DNA from 2 places in the Rheinheimera sp. ATLC3 genome. Region 2 is predicted to be linked to the other one. Evidence: riboswitches for the same ligand, from Rfam matches in the RefSeq annotation. Region 2 holds a riboswitch; the other holds the start of a gene.
What was found. A riboswitch is a leader RNA that binds a small molecule or an ion and turns the genes downstream of it on or off. The one in region 2 is predicted to bind thiamine pyrophosphate.
Positions count from the first base shown of each region.

Region 1 (11,709 bases), 1.2 Mb from region 2:
TTGCAATTAATTACCTTTAAAAGGAATTTCATTACCCAGAAAAGAAAAAGCCGGGCAATGATGCCCGGCTTGTTCAGAGTGTTAGTAAAGCGGTATTCGCTTTAGTCCTTTTGGCCCAGTAAGTTAAGAATAAAAGCATATTCCTGTGCATACTCGGTAAGGCGCGAGAAGCGGCCGGATTTACCGCCGTGGCCGGCTTCCATATTGACTTTAAATAGCAGCGGGTTGCTATCTGTTTTATGGGTACGCAGCTTCGCTACCCACTTGGCCGGTTCAAAATACTGTACCTGCGAGTCATGTAAACCTGTGGTCACCAGCATCGCCGGATATGCCTGTTTACTTACCTGATCATAAGGTGAATACGCCAGCATATAGTCATAGTAGGCTTTTTGTTTCGGGTTGCCCCACTCATCAAATTCGTTGGTGGTAAGCGGTATCGTTTCATCCAGCATCGTCGTGACCACATCAACAAAAGGCACATGCGCCACCAGCGCGCGGTACTTTTGTGGCGCCATATTGGCCACGGCCCCCATCAGCAAACCACCGGCACTGCCCCCCATACCAAACACCTTGTCTTTGGCCGCATAGCCCTGTTCCACCAGATAATCGGTCACCGCGATGTAGTCGGTAAAAGTATTGGTTTTATGCAGCAACTTACCATCTTCGTACCACTGCCGGCCCATTTCCTGGCCACCACGAATATGGGCAATAGCATATACAAAACCACGGTCAACTAATGAGAACACTGTGCTACGGAACGACGGATCCATCGAACTGCCGTAGGAGCCATAGGCGTACTGGTATAAAGGTGCTGAACCATCGCGTTTAAAATCTTTTTTATACAGCAGCGACACGGGTACTTTCGCACCATCTGCCGCTGTGGCCCAGACGCGGTCGGTTTTATAGCCATTTTTATCAAAACCGCCCAGCACTTCAGTTTCTTTAAGTAACTGCTTTTCGCCGGTTTTCATATTCAGCTGGTATACGCTTTGTGGTGTAGTCAGCGAGGTGTAGTTATAACGCAGCCAGTCTGTATCCTGCTCGGCATTTCTTTCAAAGGCGGTAACATAAGCCGCCTCATCAGAAGCGACGTAAAATGCTTTATCAGGCGCGTTCCACGGTACAACCTTTAACCGGCGCAAGCCGTCGCTACGCTCGTTAATGGCCAGATAGTTGTTAAACAACTCAAAGTCTTCAATAAACACTTTGTCGTCATGTGCCACCAGAGGCTGCCATTTTTCACGATCGCCAATATCGTTATCAGCTACCGTCATCAGGCGGAAGTTAGGTGCATTCCAGTCTGTGCTGATAACCCAACGACCATTAATGTGGCCAGCTGAATACTGAAAATCACGCTGCCGTGGTGCCAGCACGTTAAAGGCGCTGTCGGGCTTAGCCGCATCCTGCACCCGCATTTCACCCGAAACTGTGCTGCTTAAAAAAATAACCACATAATTGTTGTCACCGGTATTGCCCACACCCATGTAAAAGCTGTTGTCTTTTTCTTCATACACCAGTTTGGCGCTGGCAGCATCGTTACCCAGCTTATGCTGCAAAACTTGGGTGCTCAGCAGCGTAGTCGGGTCGTTTTTAACCACATACAGTGTTTTATTGTCTTTGGCCCAGGCAATGCTGCCGGACAAACCGGTTAACTGATCTGGTAGATCCTGGCCGGTGCGCAGATCACGTACTTTTAACGTGTACTGACGCCGGCCATTGGTATCTTCCATGTAAGCCAGCAACTGCTGGTCCGGGCTGACCTGCATGTTCGCTACCTGATAAAAGTCCTTACCGGCGGCCAACTGGTTAACATCCAGCATAACCTGCTCGATGCCATCTTTTAACGACTTGCGGGCATATATCGGGTATTCCTTGCCTGCTTCATAGCGGCTGTAATAGCTATAATCGCCTTTATTATAAGGAACCGAGCTGTCGTCCTGTTTAATACGGCCAATAATTTCAGCAGTCAGTTTATCCGTCAGCGCCTGGTAACCACTGCTGTAATGGCTGAAATAATCATTTTCACGCTGCAGATAATCGAGCACCGTTGGTGATGTGCGCGTATCGTCACGCAACCAGTAATAAGGATCCTGGCGGTTACCATGAGGCGACTTTACAGTGTAAGGTTGTTGTACTGCCACAGGGGCAGCAAAGTCTTCGGCACTTAGCCAGTTGCTGCTGAGGCAACTGACGCCAAGCAACAGGCTTATAATCGTTTTTTGCATATTAATTTCTCCGCTTCAGGCTGGCGAAATTAACATGAAAATTACACTTAGCCTATTTGAGGCACAATAAAAAGTGTAACCGGTTATGTTTGTCTGCTGATATGATAACCGACAGCAGTTAGCCTATTCACAAATGGCTGATTTTAAGCTATTACTTCTAGGTTTATTACGTATAAGGAAAACAACATGGCGTTAATGACAGTTGAGCAGGTAGCAGAGTTTCTGGGTGTACAAACGATCAGAGTGGAACGTCTGGCACGGGAGAACCTGTTAGTACCGGCAGAGAAAGACGCCGCTGGTAAGCCGCTGTTCAATGAAGACGATGTAAAGCGTTACAAAACCCTGGCCGAACGCTTAGGTGGCTTATAGCGCTAAGGTTTGCAAGCGCTGATGCCAGCGCTTAGCTTGCTTTTCGTAAACAGGCTGTGCCTGATACCACAGCCAGCAAAACCCGCTATACAGCTGCTTTGCCGCATTAAGTTTGCCCGTTAGTATTTCTGTCAGTTCCGGCTGTTGCCGCAAGCCGGCATATTGCAGCAGCATGTCTTGCTCTTGCGCCGCTGATAAATCGAAATGCAGGCTTATCGCCGCCAGATCCAGACTGCTGTCGGCCAGCTGGCTGTATTCAAAATCAAGCAGCCAGAGCTTTTTCTTAGCAAACAATAAATTACCGCTATGTAAATCCAGATGACACAACACGGTATCCTGCGGCAGTTGCTGCAACTGCTGAGCTGCCTGTTGCAACACAGCCATTAAAACATTATCAGCTTCTGATAGTGTGACCGCCCTGGCTAACTGGCGCAGATAAACACCAGGCTCCAGCACCGGTGTTTGCACTGATAGCTGATGAAACCGGGCCAGTGCAGTCAGCAGTATCGGTAACCCATGTACCCCAAAGTTATAAGCGACACCATCGGCAAGATAGTCGCTTAACATCACCTGATAATGATTATTCAGACATAGCGGAGCCGGGGCCAAACCTTTTGCTGCTGCCGCATGCTGGCAGCGCAGCTCCTGCTGCCGGCACACCGCTGACTCAGCCGGATAGCAGCGCAGCACATATTCGCCACGCGCAGTTCTGACATAGTAGCTTTGGTTACTTTCACCGTGGGATAACGGCCGAACCTGTAACACCGGCTGACTGAAAAAGAATTCCAGCCGCTGGCATAGCCGCCTTACAGACTCAAGTTCACTGCCGGCTGCTGCTGATAATGACTGCGCCAAATAAAATATCCTGCAATCGCGATAACCGTATACAGCATAAACAAGCCAGTGAGGAAATACAGATGTTTTTGGGCGTAAACATAAATTGATACCGCATCAATTACCACCCAATACAGCCAGTTTGATACCAGCTTGCGCGCGACCAGTAAGGTGGCCATTACGCTAAATACTGTGGTTTGCGCATCAATATAGGCAAAATCTGCGCTGGTGTGCTCAGCCATCAGTGCACCAAGCCCCCAGCCCACCAACGCGGTAATACCAATAAGTATCGCATGGTATTGCCAGCGCCATTCATATACCGGCCCGCGCTCGCCCGGTGCACGCTGCCGTATTTGTTGCCAGCGCCACCAGCCATACAGTGCCATACCGGCATAGTACAACTGTAACAGCGCATCAGATAACAAAGCTGATTGCCACATAACGTGGGTAAACAACACTGTGCTGAGCAGTGCGGCTGGCCAGCACCACAAGCTTTGTTTCAAAGCCAGTATCACATAAGCCAGCGCCAGCACAGTGGCAGTAAGCTCAATGCTATGCATCAACTGCCACTGTGCTATGGCCTGGCTTAGCAGTTCATTCATGGCCGCAAGTCACCGTGAATAAATTTACAGACAAAAACCACCTTACCGTATTGCTCAAACGACCATTTAATACACGCCTGCAAGGCTTGCATCACCGCATCGTAATCACCGAATAGCTGCGTACTCATGGTATTGGTTAACACCTTCACATCAGGGTATTTATTCAGTTCAGCAATAAAACCTTTGATCGGCGTAATATAGTCTTCTGCCAACGGGTACTTACTTATTTCGACTGACAATTGCATAATTTTCTCCTTATCAATACTTGTTGAATGAGTCATCAGTATTGTGTTCAGAATTGATAACTGGCGCTCACGCCAAAACGGCGCGGCTCAGCGAATTGCTCATACACATGAGGTTCGTATCCATCGCGCGGATCATTACCGAAGTAAAAACCCCGTACTCCAATATCCTGATCCAGCGCATTACGCGTCCACAGCGCCAGCTCCCAGTTGCTCAGCTGATAACTCAGGCGGGCACCCAGCAATTCGTAGCGCTCTGATTGGGCGTTGTGGCCATCAGAGTAATAAAATGCATCTTTACCCTGCAGGCTGATGTTAAACAGCAATGCATCAGTGATATACCAGTCTGCTGCCAGGCTGTACTGAAAACGTGGTGCCTGTGCCTGTTCACGGCCACTGAAATCGTCACCCTCTAACGTAATGTAGCTGCCCAGCTTAGTTTTCAACCAGCTGGCAGACAATGACACGGCCAACTGCGGGTTCAGCTGCAGCCGGTTTTCCATTTCGATCCCGTAGTTACGGCCGCTGCCAGCGTTATCAATAAAACCGGCAAACTGCGGGCCACTCTCCGGGTTCAGCCAGCCTTTAACCTGCATATCGTCCCGCCACATGTAAAAGGCCGCAACCCGTGCTGTAATACTCTGATCCAGCGCACTACCTTTCACGCCAAATTCGGCGTTGTATAAGGTTTCCGGTTTAAAACTGGCCTTGGTTAGCAGTTCGGTTAAATTGCCGTCGGCCGCTTTTGACAACGCATCGCCGTTAACGCCACCGGCTTTATAACCCCGCGATGCCAGCACATACACCAGCGCCTGCTGATTTACCTGGTAATTCAGGCTCAGCTTAGCGCCCCACATTGTGTCGTGATTTTTAATGGCATTAGCGCTGCTATCGCTGTAATCATCATCATAGCGCTCTAACCGCAAGCCGGAGACCAGGGTCCAGCCAGCATTTAATGGTGTGGACAGCTCACCATACAAGGCTGCATTGGTACGGTTTAACGCACTGACAAAGCGGTCAGCCTGCCACAAATCCCAGTTCCAGAACTGACGGGTTAAATCGAAACTTTTATTGGCAGCATACAAGCCGACAGTCCAGTCGCTGTTGCCAAGTTTGCCCTCAGGCGTGGAAACAAAACGGTAATCCAGTGTCAGTTGATCGCGGCTACGCAAATAGCGGTCTGTGGTTGAATATTCATCGGGGTGAATACCGACGTAGCTCCAGTCTTCATCAAAACCGTAATCACTGTCTGCTGTCAGCCAGCTTAACTGCGCCAGCACGGTGGCAAACGGCAAACCGCTGTAATCGGCCTGCAATGCCACGGCTTTGCTGCGGATCTGATCCTGCCCCGGCTCATCCGATAACGTTGTGCGGTTACGGTCGAGCGAAAACGCATCATAGCCGTTATCCTGATCAACAATATGTGTTACCAGCTGCAGTGCCAGCGTATTCGTCGCTTGATACCTGAGCTTAAAACGGCCGGTAAACTCATCGATGTTGTTGGTGTCATCGCGGTTAAGGTAAGCATTATCAATAAAACCATCAGAGTACTGCTGCTCCAGCGCCAGGCTGTAGCCTACCTGTTCATTCAGGCTGTTACTGAATTGGGCGGCCAGCTGGCGGCTGTCATAATTGGCTAACGTGGCGCTGAATTTACCTTCAGGTGCTGCAGTTGGCCCCTTAGTGGTCAGATTCACCATACCTGCCAGCGCGTTGGCACCAAAGCGGGTTGCTTCCGGGCCCCGGAAAACTTCAAGCTGCGCCAGATCACTGATGCCACTGATGCCTAACCCCGAGTATTCAATACCGTCAATCAGAATGCCGACCGACGGGTTGATGGTATCGACAAATTCGCTGCGCTCGCCAATGCCGCGCACCTGAATATAGCGCCCGCGTGAAGCACCGGCGGTGAAATTAACGTTGGCAAACTGATTGAGTAAATCGTCAAGATGCTGCGAAGATGTGCGCTTGACATCCTGCTCGCTGACAACGGCAATGCTGCCGGATAATTGCTGCACCGATTGCTGGCGAAAATCACCCTGTACGGTGATACGCTCAACGGATGATTCGGCCTCATTGGCCTTGATAGTAAAACTGCTGCCAACGGCAACAGCCAGTAAAGACGGAAGTAAACGCATTGTTGTATGAATCTCCAAACTTCAGAGATCACACCAGCCTGAGGAGTTAGCACCATCCCTCCGCCGGTATAATCCGGATCAGGTTCTAAGGGTTTGCCTATACAGGCATCTCAGCAAAAGCACCCCTTGGTTGCGCGGCAAGTGTAAAGCGTTTTATTTCGACATGCAATGCATTGCCTATCATTGCGCTGCAATAGCAAAATAACTCCAGGACAAACTATGCCGGACTTACCCTCTTCTAAATTTTATGAAAAATAGGTACTATCCCGCGCAGTAAAAATAAGGGATTACCATGAAAAAAACTAAAGAGTTAGGTGTATTTTTATCTGTGTCATTGCTGGCGGCTTGTGGTGGTGGAGGTAACGCTGAAACTGGTAGCTCTGGCGGGAATAATGGTGGAGCCACAGTAAATCTGACAGCAAACATTATTCAAGAAACGGTGTGTGGTACTAGCATCAGCGCTTCAAGTGCGGAGTTGCTGGTGCACAACAATGATTGGAGCATATCCAGCCGGCATAAAGCCGATAGTGACGGGAGAATTTCAGCGACAATACCGGCCAAACCCAATGTAAACATCAGCTTAATAAGCAGCGGCGGTACAGGTGCTGACCGCGCCATAAGAGTGCTTTCTTATGCTCAACATCCGACCGGAGATCTTGGTACTTTCTCGGTGCCTGGTTTTACCCAGCAGGGTTGTGAATGCCAAAGAACAGACGTAGTGGTATCGTCACCAGTTGGCTCATTAAACCAGCAGTATGTCCAACTTACCGGCTACAATGGTGAGATAGAAAGTAAATCTTCACTTTCTTACAATGAAGTTTTATTTTCTGGCGTTACCCTATGCCGTGCTACAGGTGGAGATTGGCCGGTATTAGTTGCCGCAAGCTCAGAACCATACAATATGATTGCGGGTAGCTCACGTAATTATGATATCAGCCAGCAAGTTTCACTGAGTTTAGAACACGATGCGGTTTCTTATCCGATAATGCTAAATGATCTTAATGTTTCATTGCGACAAACTCACTATACAGAAAATGGTTCGATCGGCTCAGCTGTGCAGTCTCCGTACTCTGATATCTATGTCTACGATGAGCTTGACGGTGCAGAGCTAATTGCCGTAAATGCATCGCGCAACAATACAGAGTATGTGGACGGCATAAGTATATGGCTACGCGAATCACAACGCGCCAGCTATAAGTTACCACTTACAGAGCAAGTATCGGTGACAGTGCCGGACAATACCGCACAGCTTGCATTGCAGGATTTCCTTGTTACTAACCTGACTTCTGATAGCACCAATTATAATCTTGGTGCAATAAATGGGTTTAATACCTTTTACCTTTATGCTCAAACCACGCTGACCGACGGTACATATTACAGTCAGAGCTTCTTTGGTCCGCTGCAGGGTACTTACCCTGATGAAATTGTACCTGCCGACTACGACATAGAAGATAAATTTGATGACAATGCAGCGGTACTATTCGAAGCGTCTGTTATCCGCGATGGTGACAATCAAAGCTATCAGCAATATCTATCGAGCAGAGTAAAGCGCAGCAACATGGCTATCAATGAACGACTTTCCGGCGAATGGGCGAAATTCAGTACTGTGTCGGTACAATTTAGTACCCAGTAATTTATCAAGCCGCAGCCGCGAAAGCGGCTGTTTTAATGAGAAAATATTTGCCAGTCCTTATTTAGTTGGCCAGCCAGTTGGGTTAATTGCTCACTGGCAATGGCTGAACGGCTAGCTTCTTTGCTTAACTGGCTTACCTCGTCGTTCAACTGATGTATGGTGGCGCCAATATCTTCTGACACGGCTTGTTGCTGGACTGTAGCTGTGTGGATTCGAGTGTTTGCGCTGCTAATGTGTTCAACAACACCGGAAAGCTCGGCAAACCGCTGGCCGGCGTCCTGAGCCAGTTGTACATTGCTTTCAGCCTGGCCGTGAGCGTCCTGCATCGCATCCATCGCATTGCTGGCCTGCTGCTGCAACTTACTAATCATCGCATGAATAGACTCTGTTGCCTGCTTGGTATTGGCCGATAACGTGCGCACTTCGTCTGCGACGACAGAAAAGCCCCTGCCGGCTTCACCGGCTCTGGCGGCTTCAATGGCGGCATTTAACGCCAGTAAATTAGTTTGTTCGGAGATTTTGCGGATGACATCCAGCACAGATGAAATCTGGCCAGACTCCTGCTGCAACTGCTTCACAACGGCAGCGCTATGATTAAGCTGCTGCGCCAGTGCGGTAATACCCTCTGCACTACCGGTTGCTACTGCACTGCCTGCGCTACACAGCTGCTCAGCCTGCTGGGCAGCTGAAGCTGCTTCTCTGGCATTAGCCGCGACCTGCTGTACTGTTGCCGTCATTTGCTCCACTGCAGCAGCCAGTTGTCCGGCTTGCTGTGCCTGACGGCCGGCGCCCTGACTGACATCTTCACTGCTCTGAAACACCGATTCGGCCTGTTCGCTAAGGGCAGTAGCACTGCTGCCCAAACGGGCAACAAGCTGTTCGAAATGACTGATCATATGGTTAAGCGCCTGCGATGCCTGCGCAATTTCGTCGCTACCGCTATCATTGGCGCGTAGGCTTAGATCCGAGCTTTGTTGCACCTGCTTTAACATATCACGCAGTGCCCACAGCGGCCGGCACACCGAGCGTTGCACCCGCCAAACCAGAAGGCTAATCATAAGCAGCAGCGCAATGCCCGCAAGCAGGTAAGCCTGCACCAGTTGTGCAGTAAAATGTGCCGCTTCATCCCGCACAACAGCGCCAGCGGCCAATTGCTGCTGAATAAACCCTTCGGCAAGCTTGGCAAAAGCGGTAATACGCAATTCAATTTCGTTGTTAACAGTAGATTCGTTCAAAATACGTACTAACAGTGCATCACTGCCAGCGTAACTTATCCACTCCTGATAGTGCTTAACCGCTTTTTCAAACGCCTGATCCAGCGCGGTGTAATACTCTGTATCTGCCATCACCGGCCGGCTTTGCACAAAGTTCTGCCACTGCTGTGTGGCTTGCTCCAGCTGGCTTTTGATGGCATGCTCGGTTGCTTCAGCAGACGCCCAGCCGGTGCGGTATTTACGGATGTCCTGCAATGCACTTTGTTGCAGGATCTGCTGCACCGCCATCACATCAGACAAAATGGCCAGATGATCACTGTAAAGCCGGTTAAACAAGCGGTCTTTATGTTGCACACTGAAAAATGCTGCCATCAGCACCAGCGCTACCAGAATCAGAGGAATAACACCCAGCAGCAATATCCGGGATGAGATTTTCAGCTTCGACAACATAACGGCTCCACTTTGCAAGGCTTTGACGCGCGCAGTGTAAAAGCCACAGATGATATTTGTGTGACAGGCAGGCTTTTGCCATCTCTGGACTAACCGTCATCAAAGTGTCATATTTTGCACGCAAAATTACATACGAAAAAACAGATATAACGATTTTGCCATGCAGCCCCTAACCCTTTACAAAGCCATTGCCGATGGTACCCGCCTTAAAGCAGTGTTACTGCTGTGCCAACTGCCTGAGTTGTGCGTCTGTGACTTGGTGCAGGCGCTGGATGAGCCACAGCCCAAGGTGTCGCGCCATCTGGCATTGTTAAAACACGCCGGCCTGCTGCAGGACAGAAAGCAGGGTCTGTGGGTATTTTACCGCTTACATCCTGCCTTGCCGGCGTGGGCAGAAACGGTACTGCGCCAAACATTGGCACATAACCCGGAATTTATCCGCGACAATATCGCCAGTCTGGCGAACTACCCAGCCGCCAACTGTTGCTAAGGAACACAGATATGACTATCAAACTAGGTATAAATGGCTTTGGCCGTATTGGCAGGCTGGCACTGCGGGCAGCCTTTGACTGGTCTGACATAGAATTTGTACAGATTAACGACCCGGCAGCCGATGCCGCCACCTTGGCCCATTTGCTTAATTTTGACTCTGTGCACGGTATCTGGCATCACACTGCTGTGGCAGAGGGCAATAACATCGTGATCAATGGCAAAGCGGTTGCAGTTAGCAGTAATAACGCCATTGCCGATACCGACTGGTCAGGTTGTGATGTGGTGATTGAAGCCTCAGGCAAAATGAAAAGCACAGCGTTGTTAGAAGCTTATCTGGCACAAGGCGTGAAACGGGTTGTGGTCAGTGCACCGGTAAAAGAGCCGGGTGTGCTCAATATAGTGATGGGGGTTAATCATCAGCTGTACAACAAACAGCAGCATCGTATTGTCACCGCTGCCAGCTGCACGACGAACTGTCTGGCACCGGTGGTTAAAGTGATCCATGAAAAACTGGGTATTCGGCACGGCAGCATAACCACCATCCATAACTTAACCAATACTCAGAGCATTCTGGACACACCGCATAAAGACTTACGCCGCGCCCGCGCTTGTGGCAGCAGCCTGATCCCCACCACTACCGGCTCAGCCAGCGCCATTACCGAGATTTTTCCTGAGCTTAAGGGCCGGTTAAATGGCCATGCGGTGCGGGTACCCTTGGCGAATGCCTCGTTAACAGACTGCGTCTTCGAAGTAGAACGCGCAACCACCAGTGATGAAGTGAATGCCCTGCTAAAAGCAGCAGCAGAAAGTGATTTAAAAGGCATCTTAGGTTATGAAACCCGGCCGCTGGTGTCGGTGGATTATAAAACCGACCCGCGCTCCAGCGTTATTGACGCACTATCGACTATGGTGGTTAACGCTACCCAGGTAAAAATTTATGCCTGGTATGACAACGAATGGGGCTACGCCAACCGCACCGCCGAGCTGGCCAGAATGGTTGGCTTGCTGGATCAGCACTAAGCCATGTTTAACAGCCTGAGCCCGCAATTAAAGCAGTACTTGCTGATCACCGGCAACTACTGGGCTTTTACCCTGACAGACGGTGCCCTGCGTATGCTGGTGGTGCTGCACTTTTACAGCCTGGGTTACAGTGGATTGGCCATTGCCATGCTGTTTTTGTTTTATGAAATTTTTGGCGTCATTACCAATTTAGTTGGTGGCTGGCTCGGTGCCCGCATCGGCCTGAATAACACCATGAATATTGGCCTGCTGCTGCAAATCCTGGCACTTGGCATGCTATTGCTGCCAGCACAGTACTTAGTTGTGCCGTGGGTCATGGCAGCCCAGGCGCTGTCAGGCATCGCCAAAGACTTAAATAAAATGAGTGCTAAAAGCAGTATCAAACTGCTGGTGGCAGACAACGCCCAACACACCTTGTTTAAATGGGTCGCTGTTCTTACCGGTTCAAAGAATGCCCTGAAAGGGGTAGGCTTTTTTGTCGGTGGTTTAC
Region 1 covers NZ_CM182103.1:2,859,234-2,870,942, reverse strand. Annotated here, with positions in the region: gene AC5SV9_RS13275 (S9 family peptidase) at 102-2,225, opposite strand; gene AC5SV9_RS13270 (MerR family transcriptional regulator) at 2,412-2,594, shown strand; gene AC5SV9_RS13265 (phosphotransferase) at 2,589-3,449, opposite strand; gene pnuC (nicotinamide riboside transporter PnuC) at 3,401-4,030, opposite strand; gene AC5SV9_RS13255 (YkoF family thiamine/hydroxymethylpyrimidine-binding protein) at 4,027-4,275, opposite strand; gene AC5SV9_RS13250 (TonB-dependent receptor) at 4,323-6,410, opposite strand; TPP riboswitch at 6,449-6,547, opposite strand; gene AC5SV9_RS13245 (hypothetical protein) at 6,703-8,043, shown strand; gene AC5SV9_RS13240 (methyl-accepting chemotaxis protein) at 8,076-9,707, opposite strand; gene AC5SV9_RS13235 (metalloregulator ArsR/SmtB family transcription factor) at 9,868-10,197, shown strand; gene AC5SV9_RS13230 (ArsJ-associated glyceraldehyde-3-phosphate dehydrogenase) at 10,209-11,219, shown strand; gene arsJ (organoarsenical effux MFS transporter ArsJ) at 11,223-11,709, shown strand, end outside.
Region 1: it holds a riboswitch for thiamine pyrophosphate, as region 2 does, so the genes downstream of both, AC5SV9_RS13250 (TonB-dependent receptor) here and thiC (phosphomethylpyrimidine synthase ThiC) in region 2, are expected to answer to the same signal.

Region 2 (11,709 bases):
TGCTTCTGCAATTGCACCGTGCTTATTTGGGCTGTGGCCAGTAACGCGGCTGTGCTGCTAAGTAGCGGATCCTGCTCGAGTTCTGCGTCTATCTGTGCCTTGGTTCGATATGCAGCTTCGGCATCAGCGCCGGCATGGCCGAATAAACGTACCGTCGACAAATGCAACACGGCAGGTTTACGTTTACTGCGCACATAGTCTGCAGCCCGCCGACTGACATGATAAGCCTGCGCCAAATCACGGCTGTCGGCAGCGAAATACTTCAGCGCGGGCCGGTCGGCTAAGTCCTGTTCTATCCAGCCGCTTGGCGTGGGTGTCGAAATACCCAGGCCATTATCCTCACAAACAAATAATATGGGCACAGGCACTTGCTGATAAGCAGCCCAACACGCTGAGTTTATAGCACCTTGTGCTGTTGAATGATTTGCCGACGCATCACCAAAGCTGCAAAGTACTATCGCATCATGTGGCCATTGCCCATCCAGTTGCAGTCGCTTGGCTAAATCCACAGCGAAGGCCGCACCAACGGCTTTTGGTAATTGTGACGCTATAGTGCTGGTTTGTGGTGGGATATTAAGCGCAAGGCTGCCAAGCACTTTATGACGCCCACCGGATATAGGATCATCGCTGCTGGCGCAAAACGACAGCAACATATCATACAAGGGGGTTGTTCCGCCTAACTGCTTACTACGCTCGATAAAGAACGCACCGCTGCGATAGTGTAAAAACGCAGGGTCGGTTACACGCAGGGCTGCAGCTACTGCGGCATTACCTTCATGGCCGGCGCTGCCAATAGTGTAAAAACTCTGACCTTTAGCCTGCAGCTGCCTTGATTGCAGATCGAGCAAACGACTACACAACTGGCTGTGCCACAATTGATAGAGCGTTGCATAATCAATGTGATGGCTACTGCTATGCACAGGTAAATTGCCATGTTGTAACCGCTGGCGATATTGTGATACCCAAGGATGTTCAGCATCGGACATAAGAGTTCCCCTCAGGCTAACTGATTAAACGCCGCTAAACGCCTGCAAGCCGGTTTGCGCCCGGCCCAGTATCAAAGCATGCACATCATGGGTGCCTTCATAGGTATTAACCGCCTCCAGATTCATCACATGACGGATCACATGATATTCATCGGCTATGCCATTACCACCGTGCATATCACGGGCAACCCGGGCAATATCCAACGCCTTGCCACACGAGTTACGTTTAATAAGTGAAATTGTTTCCGGCGCTAACAAATTCTGATCCATCAAACGTCCGGCCTGCAGACAAGCTAACAGACCTATGCTGATTTCTGTTTGCATGTCAGCCAGCTTCTTCTGAATTAACTGATTAGCTGCCAAAGGCCGGCCAAATTGCTGCCTGTCCAGCGTGTATTGGCGCGCGGCATGCCAGCAAAACTCTGCAGCGCCAAGCGCACCCCAGGCAATACCGTAGCGCGCTTTATTTAGGCAACCAAAAGGGCCCTTCAAACCACTGACATTAGGTAGCAAGGCATCTTCTGCCACTTCTACGTTATCCATTACAATCTCGCCGGTAATGGATGCGCGCAGTGAAAACTTTCCTTCTATTTTCGGCGCAGAAAGGCCTTTCATGCCTTTTTCAAGCACAAAACCACGGATCTCGCCGTCAAGTTTGGCCCACACGACAAATACATCGGCGATTGGCGAATTGGTGATCCACATTTTACTGCCGTTAAGCACATAACCGCCGGCTACTTTCTTCGCGACCGTGCGCATGCTGGCAGGATCTGAACCTGCATCAGGCTCGGTTAAACCAAAACAACCAACCCACTCGCCTGTGGCAAGTTTTGGCAAGTACTTCTGCCGTTGCGCTTCAGAGCCATAAGCATGGATCGGGTGCATAACAAGAGAAGATTGCACACTCATTGCACTGCGATATCCACTATCAACCCGCTCCACCTCGCGTGCGATAAGGCCATAGCAAACATAATTTACGGCAGAACAGCCATATTTCTCCGGCAATGTAGCGCCAAGCAGCCCAAGTTCACCCAGCTCATACATAATTTCGCGGTGGAAATGTTCTTCGCGGTTGGCCATCAATACACGTGGCATGAGCTTGTCCTGACAATACTGATGAGCACTATCCCGGATCATGCGTTCTTCTTCGGTAAGCATTGCGCTAAATGCAAAAGGGTCCTGCCAGTCAAAATGTGCGCGTGTCATAGCAAATTCCTTAATAAAACCAGCGAAATAATTTTTGTTATGGCCAGATTAGCCTGCTTTGATGTACAGTTAAAATATAATAATTCTGTATCAGGTATAGCTTTTACCTATGGATATTCGTCAGCTGAATTATTTTGTTGCCGTCTATGAACAAGGTAGCGTCAGTGCTGCAGCCCGATACTGTTGCGTAGCACAGCCATCTTTGTCTGCAGCACTGCGCCAGTTAGAACAAGAGCTTGGCGTGACATTGTTTTTGCGTCTTCCCAAGGGTGTATTACCAACAGAAGACGGTGAAAAACTCTACGGTCACGCCGGGCGGCTGCTTGGGCAGCTGCAGTCACTTAAAGCCTCATTCCGGGAACCTGTCGCCAGAGTTAAATTCAGGCTGGGGCTTATCCGGGCCTTAGGTGTAGAGCGCATGAGTCAGCTGCTACGCGAGTTCAGTAACAGCGTTGCCGGGCTGGAACTGCATTTGGTAGAGCCTGAAGAGCCTTGTGATGCCAGGATTATCACACCACATCAGCTAAAAGCGGGTGAAGCATTTCAGCCCATCTGGCGCGACAGTTATCTGCTGGCAATGCCACCCGGTACTGCGCTTAGCCTGCAACAACAAATCCAGCTTACGGATTTTGAGCAATTACCCCTGATTAAACGCACCCCCTGCGATGCCTGGAATATTCTCTACCCTGAGTTAGTCCGCCTTGGTATTAAACCGGATATCCGTGCTGATATTCAAACCATCGAGTATGCACTTGGTCTGGTCTCTGCCGGTGTTGGCTGCGCGTTGGTACCGAACTTCGACTCTTTGCTGCAGCGGCAGGACATAACGTTAAGCACGATAACCTCACTCAATTTACAGCGCGAAATCGGCCTGGCCTATCCTAAAAATCAGGATTCGGTGTCACTGACAATATTGCGCCAACTGTGCAAAACTGTCGGCTGAATATCACCGTTGTCGTTCCTGAATCAGGGTAAGTTGATCTGTCGCAATACGAACATAGTGCAGATTGTATAAAGTGCCGGACAGATTATTTCGACGCCTGGATTGCACAGCATAATGCCCGATACCTCAGACACTTCACTGCATGATAATGACCCTGTGATAGCCACTGTTGCGCTAAAACAGCTGGTTTGCTGCGGTAGTGATCAAACAGTGCGCGACGCCGCTATTTTAATGCGCCGCCACAGCATAAGCAGCGTGTTAATCGTTGCACCCGACAATGGCAGAGTCTGTGGTATCTGGACGGCGGCAGATACCAGGAAGTTGGATTTTGGCAAACCGGGTACCGCTGACACTCTTTTGCTGAATGTCATGAGCTCACCGGTGCGTAGTGTGAAAAACAGCAGCAGGCTCAGCAGCGCAGCAGGCATAATGTTACAGCATGGTATTCGCCGTTTATTGGTTGAAGACCCATCCGGCAACCCGGTCGGTCTTTTGACACAAAGTGATATTGTCAGGCAACAGAGAATAGAGTTTTACCTGCAGTTTCGCGACGTCAGTTCATGCATAAACAAAGAGCCACTGCATCTGCAAGCGTCTTTGCCTTTGTCTGCCGCTGTCGTTCAGATGCATCAGCATGATGCTGACGCCGCTGTCGTTCAGTTCGAAAATGGTGAACAAGGTATTCTCACTGAGCAAGATTTGATTGGCTTTCTGACGCAGCATGACACTAACCCAGCTGTTGCAATGCTGGCTACTACGCCACTGGTCAGCATGAGCGCTAACGCTACACTGCTGCAGGCGGTGCGTTTGCTGACAGACAACCAGCTACGGCATGTCGCCGTAAAACAGGATAACAGGTTAATCGGTTTATTATCGTTCAACGACATCCTGCGTAACGTCGAATATGCCTATGTTGACCAATTAAGAACGGCGCTGATGGCCCGGGACGTAGCGTTAAGAACGTCGGCCGATTATCTGCGGTTAGCGCATAAAGTTATCGATGCGTCGCTCGATGGCATTATGATTACAGACCACAACGGTATTATCCAATCAGTAAATCCAAGTTTCTGTAATATCACCGGATATTCGTTACAGGAAGTCGTAGGACAAAGCCCGCGTCTGCTCAGTTCAGGCCTGCATCAAACAGAATTTTACCGCGATATGTGGCAGGTATTACTGCAACATGGCCATTGGCAGGGCGAAATCTGGAACAAACGCAAAAATGGAGAGCTTTATCCACAGTGGCTTACTATTACGGCTATCCGCAATGAACAGCAGCAGATAAGCCAGTTCGCAGCAATCTTCAGTGATATCACTGAACGCAAGCAGCAAGAGCAAAAAATCCATCAACTGGCCTACATTGATGAATTAACCGGGCTGGCAAACCGTCGCATGTTTTTTGACCGGCTGCAACTTAGCCTCGCGAATGCACAACGTCACAATCATAAGCTCGCGGTGTTATTTCTCGATTTAGACTTATTCAAACGTATCAATGACACCCTTGGACATCAGGCCGGTGATCAGGCACTGAAAGAGGTAGCGCGCAGAATTAGCGAAACAGTGCGCGAAGGCGAATCCGTCGCCAGACTGGGCGGCGATGAATTTACCATCTTATTGCCTGAGATTCACCAGACAGATCAGCTGGAGTGCTTAGCCAGGCGCTTGATTAAACAGATAGAAAAACCAGTACGGCTGCTGGACCAGGAGTTTTTCCTGACAACCAGCATAGGTATTGCGGTATTTCCGCAGGATGGTGCTAATGCTGAGCAACTGGTTAAGCATGCCGACGTTGCGATGTATCAGGCAAAAAACAGTGGCCGTAACCAGTACTATTTTTACCATGCCAGCGCCGGGCAACAGAGTGTCGATGAGTTGAAACTGGAGCAGGCATTGCGCGAAGCACTGCGCTTACAGCAACTCGACGTGTATTATCAGCCTAAATTTACGCTGGACACTCAACAGTTAGTTGGGCTCGAAGCACTGGTACGTTGGCAGCATCCTCAGCTGGGGGTTATGTCCCCTGCCCAATTCATTCCGCTGGCAGAAAAATTGGGGCTTATCACTGCACTTGGTGAGCAAGTTCTGCAGCGGGTGTGCATGCAGTTGAAACAATGGCATGGCAGCACTATACCTGTATCGGTAAACATATCGGCGCTGCAGCTTGCTGACTCAGCGTTTGTTACCCGGTTACACCATATTATCCGGTTGGCAGACGTGCCACCACAGCGGATAGAGCTGGAGTTAACTGAAAGCTGCCTGATCCCCGAACAAGCAGAGCAAACCCAGTATCAGCTGACCCAACTTAAAGCGTTAGGCTTCAAATTGTCTATTGACGACTTCGGCACCGGATACTCTTCGCTATCTTATTTAAGACGTTTACCCATTGATACACTGAAGATTGACCAGAGCTTTGTCAGGGATATCCCCGGCAACCGCGGAGCCTGCCAAATCGTCAACGCTATTATTGCTATGGCCAAAGCGCTGGGGTTAGATGTTATCGCTGAAGGTATTGAACATCAGCAGCAACTGGAGTTTTTACGCCAGGCTGGCTGCAATCAGGGCCAGGGTTATCTGGTTTCCGCACCACGGCCGGCACAGGAGTTTGCATCGCTGTTTAAGGCTGACATAGCAGAGTCTGGCTAAAACCGAGCCATGCTCGTAATGAAGTCGTTTGGCTTTAGCCCTCAGCCTACCTATACTTCTGACAAAAGTATCCATTTTGGCGGTAGAGAATGACGCAGCATTCAGATCCAGACAACACAGCTTCAACCCAAGACCCCAAACGGCAACCGCCACTTTCGCACCGCGACGCAGAGGCAGCAAGCCCTGAAGACAGCTCAGTATGTGGCGAAGAAGACCCAGGGTCAGCACTCGAAAGCTTAGTTGACGATAAGTAGCGCACCGTTGCCAGTCTGATGTTATGATCGCGCCTTTCTATTCTGGCAGAAAACATATAACAGTACTGAACTATGTCTACACAAATGTCTTATTATTTCCACGACTATGAGACCTGGGGCGCAGACCCCAAGCGTGACCGGCCCGCGCAATTTGCCGGTATCCGTACAGATTTGGATCTGAATATTATTGCCGAACCAGATGTTTGGTATTGCCAGTTAGCGAATGATTATCTGCCCCATCCGCAAGCTGCGCTTATTACCGGTTTAACCCCTCAGCTGTGTAATAAAAAAGGCCTGCCGGAAACTGACTTTATGCAGCGCATTTTAAGCCGGTTCAGTGAGCCCAATACCTGCGTAATCGGTTATAACAACCTGCGTTTTGATGACGAAGTGACCCGGCACAGTTTGTTCCGAAACCTTTACGAGCCATACAGCCGTGAATGGCAGCATGGTAACAGCCGCTGGGACGTTATCGATATGGTTCGCGCGTGTTATGCACTTCGCCCGGAAGGAATAAACTGGCCACTGCGTGAAGATGGCAGCCCAAGCTTTAAATTGGAAGAGCTGACAAAAGCCAACGGCCTGGCACATGAACAGGCCCATGATGCGTTATCAGATGTGCATGCCACTATCGCAATAGCCAGGCTGATTAAACAACAGCAACCAAAACTGTTTGCCTATTTGTTTGAACTGAGACAAAAAAACAAAGCCGCTGAACTGATTGACGTTGCGGGCATGACACCTCTGGTTCATGTTTCATCGAAGTTTCCGGCAAGCTCAGGCTGTGTTAGTTGGATAGTGCCACTAGCCTTTCACCCGACAAATAAAAACGCTGTAATCTGTTACAACCTGCAAGCTTCGCCCGAACCATTGCTGCATGACGACATTACTGCGCTGAAAGAAAAACTGTACACCAAAACAGCTGATTTAGCTGATGGCGAGCAACGGCTTGGTTTAAAACTGGTGCATTTGAATAAATGCCCGGTTCTGGCGCCGGCGAAAACGCTGAGTGAAAGCCGGGCGGCCGAGCTTGGTATTAACCGGGCGATGTGCCTTGAACATTTAGACTGGCTGCGACAACACCGGATTTCTCAAAGCAAAGCCATCGAACTTTATCAGCAACTGGATGAGTATCCCACCGAGACAAACCCGGATTATCAGTTATACAGCGGTTTCATCAGCAACGCCGATAAACAAAAAATGCAGCAACTGCATGAGCTGCCGCCTGAGCAACTTGGCAGCAATGCACCGGTTTTCGCTGACGACAGGCTGAATAATCTGCTGTTTTTATACCGGGCGCGTAATTATCCTCACAGCCTGACCGACAGCGAGCAGCAAAAATGGCAACGCTACCGTACTGACAAATTGATGCACGGTTTGGATAAACCTAACCTGACCATGGAAGAATTCAGTCTGGCGCTGGAGAATCTGGCACACGAACATGCCAGTGATGAGCAGAAAATGAAAATTCTGAAGTCGCTGTATTTGTACGTTCAGAGCCTGTAAAAAAGCCGTTGCAGCACCCACAGTGCTCAGATGTTTTTATACTGAGCCTTGAATTTCGTTGGTAATACGTGAATACTTAGCGCCATCTTGTCGGAGTGCCCAGCTGTTTACAGCGGGCTGAGACCGTGAAAACGGGATCCGTTGAACCTGATCAGGCTAATACCTGCGAAGGGAAACAAGGGGCTATACCATATCCTACCCAGCATAGGTCCGCACTGCGCCCTAGCTGTATGTGATTATCTGCCCTACTCCGGACAAGCAACCTCAACTTGAAAACCGGAGCTTGCTATGTCTGCTACAACTATATCCAAACGTGACCTACGCGCCCATGCCCGAGCCTATATTCAGGCATTGCAGGGTGAAACTTTCCCAGGTTCTAAACGCCGCTATTTGCACTGTGAACACAGCGGAGTCAGGGTGCCAGTGCGGGATATTCATTTAAGCCATAGTCATCTGGCGGATGGCAGCATTGAGCCGAACCCCGCTTTAGCGGTGTATGACACATCAGGACCTTATGGCGACCCAGCCCAACCGTTAGATGTACTACGAGGTTTGCCCAAGCTGCGCGCAAACTGGATAGCTGCGCGTAACGACACCGAAGATTCCCCCTTGCCGGCTTTTGCCGATATTGCACTTGACGAGCAGATAACTGAGTTCACGCATCAACGGCTACGCGCCAAACAGGGCAAAACGGTTACTCAGCTGCATTATGCCCGCGCGGGTATCATTACCGCCGAAATGCACTTTATTGCCCTGCGCGAAAACATGGCGGCTACTGACGATGGTATTGCCAGGCATAAGGGAGAAAGCTTTGGCGCAGCCATTCCAGGACAGATAACAGCAGAGTTTGTCCGCAGCGAAGTTGCAGCCGGGCGCGCTATTATCCCGGCTAACATCAACCACCCTGAAGCCGAACCAATGATTATCGGCCGTAACTTTAAGGTAAAAGTGAATGCCAACATTGGTAATTCCTCCGTCAGCTCAAGCATTGAAGAAGAAGTAGAAAAACTGGTTTGGGCAACACGCTGGGGCGCAGACACCATAATGGATCTGTCAACCGGACGCCGCATCCACCAAACCCGCGATTGGATCCTGCGTAACAGCCCGGTGCCGGTAGGTACAGTACCCATTTATCAGGCACTGGAAAAAGTAAACGGTGATGTCAGCAAGCTAAACTGGCAGATTTTTTACGACACACTGGCTGAACAGGCAGAGCAAGGTGTTGACTATTTCACTATCCACGCAGGCGTATTAAAAGACTTCATCAGCTTAACGGTGAGCAGGGTTACCGGCATTGTCTCCCGCGGTGGTGCTATCATGGCGCAGTGGACACGGCTGCACCAACAGGAAAATTTTCTCTATCAGCATTTTGAAGATATCTGCAAACTGTGCGCCGCCTACGATATTTCGCTGTCATTAGGTGATGGCCTGCGTCCGGGTAGCATTGCCGACGCAAATGATGAAGCTCAATTTGCCGAACTGCGCACTTTGGGTGAGCTGACAAAAATTGCCTGGCGCTACAATGTTCAGGTGATGATTGAAGGGCCGGGCCATGTGCCAATGCAACTTATACAGCAAAACATGACGGAACAACTAAAACACTGCCACGAAGCACCGTTTTACACTTTGGGGCCCCTGACGACTGACATTGCTCCTGGTTATGATCATATTACCTCTGGTATAGGCGCTGCGATGATAGGCTGGTTTGGATGCGCCATGTTGTGCTACGTAACACCAAAAGAGCACCTGGGGCTTCCCAACAAAGAAGATGTAAAACAAGGGCTAATTGCTTATAAAATTGCCGCCCATGCTGCCGATCTGGCCAAAGGCCACCCAGCTGCTCAGCTACGTGACAATGCTCTGTCTAAAGCACGCTATGAATTCCGTTGGCAAGATCAATACAACCTGGCGTTAGATCCCTTTACCGCCAAAGCTTACCACGACGAAACGCTAAGCCATGAAGGTGCTGATACTGAGCAATTTTGCTCGATGTGCGGGCCAAAGTTTTGCTCAATGCGATTAAACCAGCAAATTAAACAAGATGAGGAGATTGCAGATGCCTGATCCCTCCCCCACCAAACCTATAGTGTGGACTATTGCCAGCTCAGATAGCGGTGGCGGCGCAGGGATCCAGGCCGATTTACATACGTTCAGCGCGCTGGAATGCCATGGCTGTAGTGTTATAACAGCTGTGACAGCACAAAATAGTTGCCAGGTGATTGGCTATGAAGCCGTCAGCCCTGCACTGTTGTGTGCTCAGTTAAACTGTCTGCTGGAAGACTTGCCACCGCGGGCGGTTAAAATTGGGCTTATTCCCGAGCCCGAGCTGCTTCAACTGCTTGCTGACTGGCTAAGGCAACACAAAGCTGCTTACCAGTTTACTGTGATTGCCGATCCGGTGCTAAGCAGTAGTTCAGGATACGATTTTATCAGCCAGAGCAGTTTAAGTATCTGGCGCCGTCAACTGATGCCATTGCTGGATCTGATCACACCTAACCTGCCTGAACTGGCGCTGCTCAGTGGTTTACCACAGGCATCAGAACAACAGCAGGCAGATCAGTTACTCGCCGCAGGGGCAAAATCTGTCCTGATAAAAGGCGGCCATAGCGATAGCAGACAATTTGTCTGCGATACGCTGCGAACTGCTGCCAGGCCAGATATTATACTCAGCCACAACCGGCTGCCCACGAAAAATAATCATGGTACAGGCTGTGTGTTGTCCAGTGCTATCGCAGCATCTGCTGCCCATAATTACACACTGATTGATTCAGTTATTATTGCCCGAGCTTATCTGCAGCAAGCGCTAAGTCTGAGCTATACCACTGGTAAAGGGGCGGGCTGCCTGCAGCATCATTCCTGGCCGGAAAATCCGCTATATTTCCCTCATCTGCCAGAGCCACTGCAAGCCCGGCAGGAGGACCTGGCTTTTGCTGCTATGGTTTCACCTATAGGTCTCTACCCTGTTGTCGATAGCGTACAGTGGTTATTATCGTTGTTACCCTGTCAGCCAGATGTCATCCAGCTAAGACTAAAGCAAGGTGATGCCAAAGATATTGAACAACAAATCAAGCAAGCAATAAACCTGAGTCGCGACTATGGTTTACGGCTATTTATAAATGATCACTGGGAATTAGCCATAAAACATGGTGCCTATGGCGTCCATCTTGGACAAGAAGACCTGCTACAAGCTGACCTTGCGGCTATTGCATCAGCAGGCCTTCGTCTTGGCATATCGACCCACAGTTATACAGAGTTACTGATTGCGCGACAGTTAAAGCCTTCTTACATCGCGCTGGGTCACGTTTTTGCTACCCAAACCAAGTGGATGCCATCAAAACCTCAGGGATTGACGAAGCTAAAACGCTATGCGGCACTGTGCCGCGATATCCCAACAGTTGCAATAGGCGGCATTGGACTACAGCAGATCAAAGATGTTGCGGCCTGCGGTGTCGACGGTATTGCTGTCGTATCTGCAATTACCGCACAGCATAAACCCCAGCAGGCGTATAACGACCTGCTGCAGCAATGGAGTAGCTATCATGCATATAACAGTTAATGACGATCCTTTTCAGCTTGAAGCCATCAGCACGGTCGAACAATTGGTAACGCGGTTGGGGCTGGATCCAAACGGGCTGGCAGTTGCAATCAACAACAATGTATTGGCTAAGCGGCTATGGCCGGAGCACCGGTTAGCACCTGCCGATGCGGTACAATTTTTCCAGCTGGTAACAGGAGGCTAGTCATGCTGACTATCGCCGATAAAGCCTTTCACAGCCGCTTGCTACTTGGCAGCGGTAAATTTGCCAGCGCGGCATTGATGCAACAGGCAATTGTTGCCAGCGAAACGCAGCTTATCACTCTGGCATTAAAACGTGTGCAACTTGGTAAGCCGCAAGATGACTTACTCACTCCGCTACGCCAGCTTAATATTCAGCTGCTACCCAATACCTCAGGCGCAAAAACGGCAAAAGAGGCAATTCTGGCCGCAGAGCTGGCCCGTGATGCACTGGACACAAACTGGCTAAAGCTTGAAATCCATCCGGATCCACGCTATTTGATGCCGGACCCGCTAGAGACACTGCTGGCAGCCGAGCAACTGGTTCAACGTGGCTTTGTTGTCTTGCCATACTGCGGTGCCGACCCGGTATTATGTAAACGCCTGGAGCAAGCC
Region 2 covers NZ_CM182103.1:4,034,797-4,046,505, reverse strand. Annotated here, with positions in the region: gene AC5SV9_RS18900 (thiamine pyrophosphate-dependent enzyme) at 1-986, opposite strand, end outside; gene AC5SV9_RS18895 (acyl-CoA dehydrogenase) at 1,011-2,192, opposite strand; gene AC5SV9_RS18890 (LysR family transcriptional regulator) at 2,302-3,135, shown strand; gene AC5SV9_RS18885 (EAL domain-containing protein) at 3,250-5,778, shown strand; gene sbcB (exodeoxyribonuclease I) at 6,105-7,538, shown strand; TPP riboswitch at 7,620-7,730, shown strand; gene thiC (phosphomethylpyrimidine synthase ThiC) at 7,827-9,602, shown strand; gene thiE (thiamine phosphate synthase) at 9,595-11,094, shown strand; gene thiS (sulfur carrier protein ThiS) at 11,078-11,278, shown strand; gene AC5SV9_RS18860 (thiazole synthase) at 11,281-11,709, shown strand, end outside.